Regions from separate parts of the Microbulbifer sp. ABM4_008 genome, predicted to be linked through region 4. Evidence: predicted binding sites of a transcription regulator. Region 4 holds the regulator's gene; each other region holds the start of a gene.
The links. Region 4 encodes LexA, which represses DNA repair genes until DNA is damaged. Its sites were predicted from a motif close to ACTGTNTNTANANACAGT; they were not measured.
Positions count from the first base shown of each region.

Region 1 (3,123 bases), 110 kb from region 4:
CTCTACTGGAAGATTCAGCCCAAATATTGGTGCCAAAGAGAATGTTTGTTCTATCTAGCTCCTTTGAAGTTAGGATATTTAGGGTGACGATTTTTTTGAAGCAATATATTTACGTGCGCAGATATTAAATTGGGCAGAGCTAGATTTCCATATGATCCTGTTATCGATTTCTGGCAAAAAACTATAACTACAAAAAGCTTCAATCACCTTCAATATTGTAATTAGCGCAAAAATAGGATGGGTGTCATCGTAAGCTATTAAATGCTCGGTTTGACAATTTGGAGGTATGATTCCCTCATTAAACCTGATGTGTAGACTCTCAGACAATCTAAATGTCTTCATGAAATACTGGGCTGCCAGGTTGGTGTCTGCGTTATTTACTGGAGTGATGTCATTGCTAATATGGTTAAATTGTCTAATGGTTGTATCTAGGTAGAGCATTCCTCTGTTGTCTTTTAAAGATTTAAAGTCTACATTTTTTGCATTATTGTGAGGGAATATTCTTTGGTATAGTTTTCGGCGGTTATAGAATTTAATATTCCAATCGACCTCTAACTGGTCAAGCATCTCTAAGAAATCTTTCTTATGGTCATAGAAGTTGGAAGCCGTATTTCTTTCCTCGGTTTCGCTAAGAGCCTTTGCGAATTGGGCAGACCTATGATTCGAGGCTACAAGGGCGGTAAGTGGCAAAGCTATTGCGGCAAGAGCTAAAGGGAATCTAAAGATGTCGAATAGCCTGTTAAAACCATCGTAAGAATAGTCAAACTCTCTATCGAGGTTTAGGCCAATTATTAAACAGAAAACAAATGACACTGCCAGCGGGACGATTAGAGCAGCTTTAAATTTTCCTGATTGCCATAATGTCCTCTTTTCAATAAGGCCTTCAGGTGACCACCAGTTTCGTAGATATTTTCGATGTTGCTTATGGAAAAAAGAGATTAATAAGGCAGCTATAGTTAATATCAAAGTAAAAAAGTAATTCAACAAGGGGGATATAAGAATGAGTGCTCCAAGTGTGGTTAGTATCCACCCTAGGCCAGGAAGTGGGTATCTATCCGCGTCGTTTCTCTTGGCTGGATCCTCAACCGTAGTTTCGACTACGCCCTCTTTGGAAAAATCTTCATTCCTACCCTCACTCACAATAACCTTACTCCCTTTTTATATTTCACGACAGCTTGATAGTGATTGATAACTTTTCTAGTGTCTACTGGTGGCTAATATTAATCGGTATGTAGCGGTAAATTTTGCCATACAGCTTCTTGTTTTCGCATACTGTATATGTATACGGCATGCGGTATATTATGAAACTTACCTCTCTATACGGCAGCGGCGTCAGCTGTGGCTTTCCCTCCCCAGCAGATGACCCAAAAGAACAGCCGTTAAGCCTAGATGAACACTTAATAACCAATCCTCCGGCTACATTCATGGCCAGGGCCAACGGAGACTCTATGCAGGGCTTGGGCATCTTTGACCGTGATGTGCTCATTGTCGATCGCTCCCTGACACCTATGAATGGTGATGTGGTAGTGGTCGCTCTGGATGGTCAGCTGGCTTGCAAAATCTTGGACTTGAAACGAGGCCGACTATTGTCAGCTAATGGCAAATACAGGCCAATACCGGTCTGGGAAGGGCAGGAGTTGCTAGTTGAGGGTGTGGTTAAGGCGTCTATTCGGTACCATCGTATGGGTGACAAAAAGCACTGATTGCATGTCCAGCTTGCATAAGGGGTAACTATCGATGTCTAATACCCGCAGCGCGGGGTAATGTACTGGTTTTTTATACAGTGATTACCCCTGAAAATGATGTAGGTGGTTGATTTTGAAAGGGCGGGCCAAACATTGTGGCTCCTGAGGTCGCGGGTTCGATCCCCGTCGGCCACCCCAGATTCTTCCTTGTTTATCAAGGACTTAAAACCCCGCCGAGTGCGGGGTTTTTTAGTTTTAGGCCTCAGTGTACGAATTCGGTGTACGAATTTCTGCCTCAATCTATGTTGAGGTTTGATTTTGGTAGATCGTGAGCCATGTCTATCTGGCGGTAAAAATCCCCCCCCCCTTTTTAAAATCACTAAGAAGTAGCTTGGAGCTGTAATGAAGTATCTGCTGTCCGTATTTTTCCTAACTTGTTCTGCTTTCGCCTCTGCGGCTGGGGACTCAAACTTTTCATTAGGCAAGGGTCTGGATCATGCTGGGATAGGAGCAAAGTATTCGATTAACCGCGGTAAAGATAAGTACTTCGGCTCTTTGGGTTGGAAGGGCTATTCCGATGAGGCTGGTTCAGTTGCGGGTTACGGATTGGGTTGGGAGCGACTTGTAGCTTCCGATAGCCATTCTTTAGGAGCTTTCCTGGGGCTTGTAGAGGTTAACTATCGTAGAGATGAAGCAGCGCGCTATAACGGGATTGCTTTGCTTTACAATTATTACTTTTCAGGATTTTCTGAATCCTCATTTGTTCTCGGTGCCGCTGTTCATGCGGGAACCAGGTCAGGTGATGAGCCGTATTTTGATGAGCATACTACCGGTGCAAGTGTAAAGTTTGCTTATCAGTGGTAGCGTAGGTGGTGGATCTTTAGGTTCGACCCCCGCTCGCCCACCCCAGATTCTTCCTTGTTTATAAAGAACTTAAAACCTCGCCTAGTGCGGGTTTTTTCATTTCTGATTCCCGTGTGGTAATTTGGGTCTCAATCTATGTTGAGGTTTTGCTTGTTACTTGCTGTGATTCTTAAGGAGGAGAAGTAAATGAATGAAATATTGGGGGGGATAGAGCGGGTTTTAGATGAAATAGATGATTTGCCAGAGCTGGAAGATGAGTTTGACCGGTTGGCAGGGTGGCGCGCAGAGAATGGAGAGCCGGATCAGGAGCGGTCAAGCCTAGAGTTAAAAAAATGGAGGGTCAAGCTTCAAAATTTCCATGATGGCGCAGGTGCATGTTTTGAAAAGTTGGCCTCTATGCCTCTAGGGGGCCAATTAGAATTGGAACTCCGCCGCAAGCTGATGGGAAAGGCTGAGCAAAAAAAGGAGTCTATTCAAGGTCTACTTCCGAAGGTTGATATGCAGATTGAGATTTTCGAGAGTTTTATTCGTCGCAGAGAAGTGCGGGAACAAGTAGATTTGACTAGGCGGGCAT
Region 1 is NZ_CM149970.1:1,692,974-1,696,096, forward strand. Features, by position in the region: gene ACYX4J_RS07385 (hypothetical protein) at 79-1,140, opposite strand; gene ACYX4J_RS07390 (LexA family protein) at 1,302-1,703, shown strand; gene ACYX4J_RS07395 (hypothetical protein) at 2,088-2,549, shown strand; gene ACYX4J_RS07400 (hypothetical protein) at 2,736-3,123, shown strand, end outside.
Region 1: the regulator LexA is predicted to act here: its motif matches at 1,272-1,289, upstream of ACYX4J_RS07390 (LexA family protein).

Region 2 (3,123 bases), 2.0 Mb from region 4:
GAACGCACCATCTCTACAGTGCGCGCACCGATGCCACGGGTGGGCGTATTCACTACCCGTTCAAACGCGGTGTCATCATCGCGGTTGGTAATCAGGCGTAAATAAGACAGGGCGTTCTTGATTTCCAGGCGCTCGTAGAAGCGCTGGCCGCCATAGATACGGTAGGGAACCAGCTCGCGCAAAAGCCCCTCTTCAAGTACCCGGGATTGGGCATTGGAGCGGTAGAGGATGGCGATGCTGTCGCGGCGATTGCCGTCGCGCACCCAGTCATTGATACGTTCGACAATAAAGCGCGATTCATCCTGTTCGTTGTAGGCCGCGTAGACGGCGATGGGCTCACCCTCTTCACCCTTGGTCCACAACTCCTTACCCAAGCGACCACTGTTATTAGCGATCACCGCATTAGCCGCGTTCAGAATGGTGGAGGTGGATCTGTAGTTCTGCTCCAGTCGCACCGTCTGCACTTCTCGTAAGTCTGTGGAAAAGTGCTGGATATTCTCGATCTTAGCACCCCGCCAACCGTAGATAGACTGGTCATCGTCACCCACGGCGGTGATATGGCACTGCTCACCGGCAAGTAAGCGCAACCAGGCATATTGAATCGTGTTGGTGTCCTGGAACTCATCCACCAGGATATGGGGGAAGCGCCGGCGGTAGTGGGCCAGAATAGCATCGTTATTCAGCCAGAGCTCGTGGGCGCGCAACAGCAGCTCGCCGAAATCAACCAATCCACCGCGCTGACAGGCCTCTTCATAGGCGAAGTCGATTCGCACCATGGTCTGCAACCAGGGATCGGCGCCGGCATTGATATATTGCGGGCGCAGGCCTTCATCTTTCTGCGCGCCAATCCACCACTGGGTTTCACGCGGTGACCACTTTTTATCATCCAGACCCAGATCTGCCTGTACCCGCTTGATTAGGCGAAGCTGGTCGTCGGAATCCAGGATCTGGAAGTTCTGCGGCAACTTGGCTTCTTGCCAGTGAGCCTTGAGCAGGCGGTGAGCCAGGCCGTGGAAGGTGCCCACCCACATGCCAAAAGTGTTCACCCCCAGCAGCTCTTCGATACGGGCGCGCATCTCGCGGGCCGCCTTGTTGGTAAAGGTTACCGCCATAATGGAGTAGGGCGAGGCGCCCTCCACCTGCATCAGCCAGGCGATGCGGTGTACCAGCACCCGGGTCTTGCCCGAGCCGGCACCGGCCAGAACCAATTGATTGCCGGGCGCGGCAGCTACTGCTTCGCGCTGGGCCTCGTTGAGGGGGTCTAAAATCTGAGATACGTCCATGGGCGAAGATTGTACCAGAGCTGATGCACAAGACCTGTGTAAATAAACAGGATTTTGTCCCGCCTGACAATGTAATGTGATGTCGCTCGCCAGCGGAGGGCACAGCGGCTAAACTGCGCCATCTGGCATAGAGAAGGAAGTCCTGTGAAACCGGCGGAAGTAACGCAACGAATCAGTGAACAACTGTCATCCATGCGCAAATCAGAGCGCAAGGTGGCGGAGTATATTCTCGCCAACCCCGATGAAATCATTCATATGCGCATCGTCGACCTGGCCACTGAAGCCCAGGTTAGTGAACCGACCGTGGTACGCTTTTGCCGCGCCGTGGGCTGCTCCGGATTCCAGGAGTTCAAGCTGAACCTGGCGCAGCAGCTGGCATCCAGCCCCAGCTTCGGCCAGATTGCGGTTACGGAAACGGATACCATTGCCGAGTACAAGCGCAAGGTTTTCGACTCCACGGTGGATACCCTGCTGAAAGTCCGCGATAGAATTGACGACCGTGCCCTCGAGGCCGCTGTCACTGCGATGGCCGCTTCCAAGCGGGTGGAATTCTTCGGTTTTGGTGCCTCCGGTGCCGTCGCCGCCGATGCCCAGCACAAGTTCTTCCGCCTACAGTTGGCCACCGCTGCTCACTCAGACCACCACATCCAGAATATGTCGGCCATGTCCATGCAAGCGGGGGATGTAGTAGTAGCTATCTCCCAGAGCGGTCGCACCAAGGCGTTACTTCGCTCCATGAGCATGGCAAAAGAGCAGGGCGCTCTGGTGGTTGGTTTGGCACCCAGCGGCTCGCCGGTGGCACAACAAGCCAGCATCCCACTGGAAGTGGATGTGGAAGAGGATATTGAGATCTATACGCCGCTGTCCTCGCGCATCGCCCACCTGGTGGTAATCGATGTCCTCGCTATCGGCGTAGCCCAGCGCAAAGGTCCTCAGCTACAGGAGCACCTGTTGAAACTGAAACAGGGACTGTACACATTGCGGGAAGACAAGCACTAAACTCCCTGATATCCAAAGCGGGCAAGGGACAATGTGCCCGCCCGTTTCTACCAAAGCCATTTCCCGCCAATTGGGCTTTGCCGGGAAGATCCTTCCAGGCTGTACCTGAGCAACATAATGACATCCATCGCTTCTAACCCGGACGAGAAAGCCCCGCGCTGGCTAGTGGTGTGGCTGGCCGCACTCGTTTCCCTGACACCTTTTTCCATCGACAGCTACCTGCCGGCCATTCCGGCGATGGCGGCGGCCCTGGATACAGAAGTCGAGCGGATGCAGTACTCAGTGTCCAGTTTTCTGCTGGGCTTTGCCCTCGGGCAGCTGTTTGGCGGACCATTATCAGATCGCTGGGGACGGCGCCTTGTAGGAACTATCGGCCTCAGTATCTATATAGCCAGCTCCCTGTTAGTCCTGTTTACCGACCATGTAGACCAACTGATTATCCTGCGCTTCTGCCAGGCAGTTGGCGGCGGCTTTGCCACAGTAATCTGTGCTGCAATTGTGCGCGACCTACACAGTGGCCGTGAGGCGGCAAAAATTATTTCCCTGATTAGCACCATCATGCTGATTGCACCGCTGATCGCCCCGGTGATCGGCTCCGCACTGCTAGCCGTAGGCGGCTGGCAGAGTATTTTCGTCTTTTTGTTACTGTACGCTCTTGCAATGCTCGTACTAGTACAGCTGCTGCTACCGGAGACTGTCTCCCGCTTTACCCGCGCACGCCGCCAGATGATGCCGCTGAAGTCTCTCGTGGGCAGCTACGGCCAGGTTTTGCGCAATCCCCGCGCTATTGGGTTCCTGATTGCACAGGCCTGTGTCAGCGGTTCGATGTTTATCTACATCA
Region 2 is NZ_CM149970.1:5,022,026-5,025,148, reverse strand. Features, by position in the region: gene uvrD (DNA helicase II) at 1-1,283, opposite strand, end outside; gene hexR (transcriptional regulator HexR) at 1,428-2,282, shown strand; gene ACYX4J_RS21825 (multidrug effflux MFS transporter) at 2,400-3,123, shown strand, end outside.
Region 2: the regulator LexA is predicted to act here: its motif matches at 1,317-1,334, upstream of uvrD (DNA helicase II).

Region 3 (3,123 bases), 180 kb from region 4:
CAAGCCGTACATAGCCTTGGCTTAAACCTGCAATTCAAAGGCTACGGCTACATCGTTGAAGCCGATATTAAAGGCTTCTTTGATCAGCTGGATCACGACTGGTTACTGCGCATGCTAGCCCTTCGTATCGACGACAAAGCCCTGCTGACACTGATTAAACAGTGGCTTAAGGTGCGCGTGCAAACTCCAGATGGTAAGTTCAGTAAAGCGGCAGCAGGCACCCCGCAAGGTGGCGTGATCAGTCCGGTACTGGCGAACATCTATCTGCACTACGTCCTGGATTTGTGGTTCGAGAAGAAGGTTAAGCCGCGTATGCGTGGCAGAGCCATGCTAATCCGGTACGCCGATGATTATGTAGCGGCTTTCCAATTGAAAACGGATGCAGAGCGCTTTTACCGGGTACTACCGCAACGGCTGAACAAGTTTGGCCTGCAGTTAGCCCCCGAGAAAACGCACCTGAAGCGCTTTAGCCGCTTCCATCCGGGCCGAAAACGGCAGTTCCAGTTTCTGGGTTTTGAGTTCTACTGGAGCTTGGACGTCAACAAACGTCCCAGGCTCAGGCGCCGGACTGCCGCAAAGAAACAGAAGGGCACAATGGAAGCGCTCTACCACTGGATCAAAGCCAAGCGCAGTGAGCGTCTGAGAGAATGGCTGCCCACACTGAAGCGCAAGCTACAAGGCTTCCAGAACTACTTCGGTCTGCCAGACAACAGTCGAAGCTTGTCCCGTTTGTACAGCTATGTTCTACACAGCATACACAAATGGCTCAATCGACGGAGTCAGCGCAAGAGTTATAACTGGAATAGTCTAAAGGAAATGCTGGGATATTTTGGGCTAAAGCCACCGCGAGTATACAAACGCAGTATACTTGTGGACTGGTATTAGGGTTCGTGCTTTACACGAGCGAATATATTACTGAAGAGCCGGATGCGGTAGTTCCGCACGTCCGGATCTGCGTGGGGGCAGTTAGGGTAACCGGCTGTCCTACCACTACTCCCAACCTCTTCCAGAGTTGCTAGCTACTCTCAATGACCGAATGAATATGCTTGCGAAAATTCTCCGGTAGTTGCGAATAGAGTCGATCAATAAAAGGGGGAAAGGAATCTGTGCAAAGTGGTGCAGGTTCTCCACCCCATACACCTCCGTTAAAGTAATCCCAACCGCCTCACACCATACCGGCAGCAGGTCCGCCGGAACTCTTTGTACGCCCGTTTCCATTTTCGAAATTTGAGATGACGCAAGCCCCAGCTGTCTTGCCGGCTGTGCAATCATCATCCTCTCCCGTTTCCGTACGTTGCTCAGGAGATCGCCTAGTGATCCGGCCTCAAATATCGAGGTGCGTTTGGCGGCTTGTCGTCATAAGGCAATAAAGATGGCCGGTGTTAGGTGACACAAGATTGAGATAGGGCTAGCAGTTACAAGGAGTTGCGCATGCCTATAAAAGCGCAAGTGGAGCAATTGCAGCGGGTCGCAGGCCTGTGTGTGGCCCTGGAGCGGGTAACAGGCTGCCCTGATTTAGCGGGAATGGATGCCGTGTTAAAGCTGATAGGTGAGGAAGTGAGCACCACTATCCAGGGGGTGATTTATTCGGCTGAGTCAAAAGGAGGTGGCGGCGCCGAGATGGCTTGAGTACAAAATACCTGTGAGGCCCTGGAGTCACACTGGCTACTTGTCTTTATTGGGTGCTCGCCACTACACTGTATAAAAATACAGTATATTGCTAGAGCACATGAAACTTTCCCCTCTATACGGCAGTGGCGTTAGCTGCGGCTTTCCTTCGCCAGCGGATGACCACAAAGAAGCAGCGCTGAGCCTGGATCAACACCTGATAACCAGCCCGGCGGCGACATTCCTCGCCCGCGCCAACGGCGACTCTATGCAGAACCTCGGCATCTTTGACCGGGATCTGCTGGTAGTCGACCGATCATTAACGCCAATACACGGTGATGTGGTGGTGGTTGCCCTCGATGGGCAGTTAACGTGCAAGGTGCTCGACCGCCAACAGGGCCGCCTGCTATCAGCCAATGATAAATACGCACCGATTCCCATTTGGGAGGGGCAGGAATTGATTGTTGAGGGAGTGGTCAAGGCTTCCGTGCGGTACCACCGGTCCTGCTGATGTTGGCACTGGTTGATTGCAACAGCTGCTATGCCAGCTGCGAACAGATATTCCGCCCCGACCTGCGCGGGCTTCCGGTGGTAGTCCTTTCCAATAATGATGGTTGCGTGGTGGCTCGCTCGAAAGAAGCCAAAGTGTTAGGTATTCCCGATTTGCAGCCGTTCTTCAAGATCGAGCATCTGTTGCGAAAGCACGGGGTAAAGATCTTCTCGAGTAACTACGCCCTGTACGGCGATATTTCCCACCGGGTAATGATAACGCTGAAGCAGTACAGTCCAGAGGTTGAAGTCTATAGCATCGATGAGATGTTTCTGGATCTGCATGGGTTGCAAGAGTGTCTGCTGGATTACGGCCAGCAAATAAGGCAAACCCTTTGGCGGGATGTTCGCATGCCGGTGGGCGTTGGCATTGCTCCCAGTAAAACCCTGGCCAAGCTGGCAAATAGAGTCGCCAAGAAGATCCCCAAGTGTCAGGGCGTCTGCGTCTTGGACTCCCCCGCAAAGTGGCAATGGCTGCAGCGGCGCACTGAAGTAGGTGATGTGTGGGGTGTAGGCAGGCGCCTATCAAAGCGACTTGGGCACCTGGGTATCAAGACAGCCTATGACCTAGCACAAGCCAACCCGAAAATTCTACGCAGCCATACGAACGTAAATATTGAGCGCACGATAGAAGAGCTAAATGGCATTAGTTGCTTAAGCCTGGAAGAGCAGCCACCAGCCAAGAAACAGATCTATTGCACGCGCTCATTCGGCGAAAAGCTCACCGATCTGCAGCCGATACTGCAGGCGGTCACCTTGTATGCGAGTAGGGCAGCAGAGAAGTTGCGGGCCCAGGATTCCCTGGTAAAGTCTATCCATGTCTTCCTGCATACCTCACCCCATGAACCGCATTACTACAGCCGCAGCACCGTAGTGCAAACTCCATACCCTACGGATGACACACGGTTGATAGTGCAGCTGGTAAAGCGTGCGATTACAGAACTGTTCCTGCAGGGGCATAGATTC
Region 3 is NZ_CM149970.1:1,981,612-1,984,734, forward strand. Features, by position in the region: gene ltrA (group II intron reverse transcriptase/maturase) at 1-885, shown strand, start outside; gene ACYX4J_RS08650 (hypothetical protein) at 1,432-1,629, shown strand; gene ACYX4J_RS08655 (LexA family protein) at 1,730-2,119, shown strand; gene ACYX4J_RS08660 (Y-family DNA polymerase) at 2,119-3,123, shown strand, end outside.
Region 3: the regulator LexA is predicted to act here: its motif matches at 1,697-1,714, upstream of ACYX4J_RS08655 (LexA family protein).

Region 4 (3,123 bases):
ATCACCCGAATAATTATTCTTTCACCTGCATATATTTCATAATCAGGGCCGCAGCCTCCTCCACACTATCAACGATATGAAAAAGGTCGAGATCACTGGCATCGATACAATCGCGCTCTAACACTGTATCTACCAACCAATCGTACAACCCACTCCAGTAACGCTTACCTACCAACACAATTGGGAAACGCCGCACTTTCTGCGTTTGCACCAAGGTAAGAGCTTCAAACAACTCATCCAACGTGCCGTAGCCACCGGGAAGTCCAACGAATCCAAGTGCGTGTTTTACAAACATAAATTTCCGTACAAAAAAATATCGGAAGTTCAAACTGATGTCCTGATATGGATTTGCCGCCTGTTCAAAAGGCAGTTCTATGTTTAGCCCAATTGATGCGCCGGGCTGCCCGAAAGCCCCTCGGTTACAAGCCTCCATCAGCCCCGGCCCACCACCGGTAATCACGGGGATCCCTTCAGCCGCGAGCAACTCTCCCAACTTTACCCCCTGCTGATATTCAGGACTATCCTCTGTAAATCTCGCCCCTCCAAACACTGTCACTGCACCACCTAAGGCTATCAGCCGCTCTATCCCATCTACCAATTCAGACTGAATACGAAGCACTCTCCAGGCTTCCGGCATTTTTGCATCCAACATTATTTTTCCCTCTTTGTCAGTTCCTTCAACGCTTTCTTCTCTCCTTGCTTTCTCCATCAATGTAGCAGCTCACAAAGACTAAAACCTGAGGATTGCGCGAACAATAAATCTGTATATAATTCCAGCAACTGTATATAAATACAGAAAACTAGGTAAATCTATGACCAATCTCACCGCTCGTCAGTCCCAGGTTCTCGACCTGATCAAGTCCTACCTGGATGAAACAGGCTACCCGCCAACGCGGGCAGAAATTGCCCAGGAGCTCGGCTTCCGCTCACCCAATGCCGCCGAGGAACACCTGAAAGCGCTCGCCAGAAAAGGCGCCATTGAGATGGTTGCCGGCGCTTCCCGAGGCATTCGAATTCCGGATCACCAATCCGGCTTGCCGATTGTGGGTAGAGTAGCTGCGGGGAATCCCATACTCGCCAGCGAACATATTGAAGATTATTGCGACTTGCCCGCGAGCTTCTTCCATCCCCCCGCAGATTATTTGTTGAGGGTACACGGTATGAGTATGCGAGATGCGGGCATTCTCGATGGAGACTTGCTGGCAGTGCAAAAGACCGAGCAGGTGCGCAATGGCCAAATCGTGGTTGCCCGTATCGATGATGAAGTCACTGTGAAGCGCTTTCGCCGCAAGGGAAATCAGGCAACCGTTCAGTTGCTACCTGAAAATGATGACTTTGAGTTAATTCAAGTCGATATGAGAGATAAGAACTTTGTGATTGAGGGATTAGCCGTAGGGGTTATTCGCCAAACGCCTTAAGCCCCTAAAAACGACAACAGCGGCCATTGGCCGCTGTTGATAAGACTCGAACTAACGCTGATGTTAGTGAATAGTATGATTTACCGGCATTAAATCATCTTCTTCCTCGAAGTAACCAGCCTCAAGATCGTCTAGATTTTGTACGGCTTCAATGCCCGCTTCCAACATAGCCCTTGCCACAGCAACCTTGTTCTTGCGCAGAAACTGAAGGCTTTCTGCAGAAAAAGAAATGCTTACCAAAGGGTCCTCTTTATGGCCAGCACGACGCAAAGCTACATCGCCATTAGCCAGCTCGATTATTTCAAAAGTTTCGGAGGACATTCGCTTTTCCTTCACGGCACAACAGTTTGCGCCCAGTGTACCACAGGCTTGCGATAAGTTTCATTCATCCAATTTGAGGGCTTCTGGCTCCTGACTTTCGAGGCAGTCTATTACCAGTACGCTATATCAAAGAATTACCTAAACCACTCAAGAGATCACAAGAGAAAAGTGAATTGCTTTGCACGTTGCACCTGTTGCGGGTTATGTCGAGTGGGCCACAACTACTCTATTGTGACTCACTCAAAGGACAGCGGACTTTCCCGCAGAGGTGCGCCTAATATCAACAACCTTCAAAATTCGCAGGAATATTACGAATCTATTCAGAAGTTCACCGAGGTCGAGTAAGCGTATTAGTTAACACTCATCCAAGTGAGCGCGCTGCCTCACCACCAACTCACTCAGAGAACGATGCCACTGAAGCAATAACTCTTTGGACAAAGGTGCAAACTCGGGCTTGGCAACTTCGTTGTGTAGCGGGATTAAATTAACCTGTTGCTGTTTTTCATCAGCACCCACAGATATTTTCTGCTGCTCTTCCCAGGCGTAAAGCATATGGGATAACCAACTCTGCGGATCGCCGACCAGGCCGGACAGCTCATTGGCCTCCGCACTAGCCCTACCCTGAACGCCCAGCGCATCAATGATCAACTGCGGAGACTCCGGTTCAAATCCCAGCTGAAGCTGGGCGGCCTGCTCTGCAAGAAAAGCCCGATAGGCCTTGCACAACTGCATCAACGCTGCCTCTTCCAGCGCATCGCGCTGGAGAGGCAAGTCCCACGGCTGTTGCAGCAACAGCTGGCTCTTGCGTAGAGCCGAAGTGACATGAATCGTGTAAGAGTTACTCATTACCTACTTCTTTGCCGCTGTCTTTTTAGCTGCCGGTTTCTTGCGCTTGGCAGCAGTGCTCTTGGTGGAGGCCTCTACTTTCCAACCACCATCGCGATAAAAAGCACGCCAACCGGTCGCCTTGCCCTCTTCCTCAGATTGAACATATTGCTCCTGGGTTTTGCGGCTAAATCGAACTACGGTATCCCGCCCACTGTCATCTTGAGTCGGTGCAGAGAATAGGAAGCTGTATTTTGGATCGATCTCACTCTGGTGAGGCAGCAGCTCTTTAACCAGGGGCGCACGGGTCTCACGGTTTTTCGGGAACTGGCTGGCAGCCAGGAATAGACCCGAGGCACCATCGCGTAGGATATAGTGATCCTCCACTTTGATACAGGCCAATTCCGGCATGGGAACCGGATCCATTTTCGGTGGCGCCGGCTGCCCATTTTTCAGCAGCTTGCGGGTGTTTTTACAGTCTTCATTGGTACAGCCGAAGTACTTGCCAAAGCGACCAGACTTCAACTGCATATCACTGCCACACTTATCGCACTCAATA
Region 4 is NZ_CM149970.1:1,800,094-1,803,216, reverse strand. Features, by position in the region: gene ACYX4J_RS07910 (LOG family protein) at 14-652, opposite strand; gene lexA (transcriptional repressor LexA) at 813-1,418, shown strand; gene ACYX4J_RS07900 (hypothetical protein) at 1,482-1,739, opposite strand; gene ACYX4J_RS07895 (DUF6586 family protein) at 2,094-2,585, opposite strand; gene topA (type I DNA topoisomerase) at 2,589-3,123, opposite strand, start outside.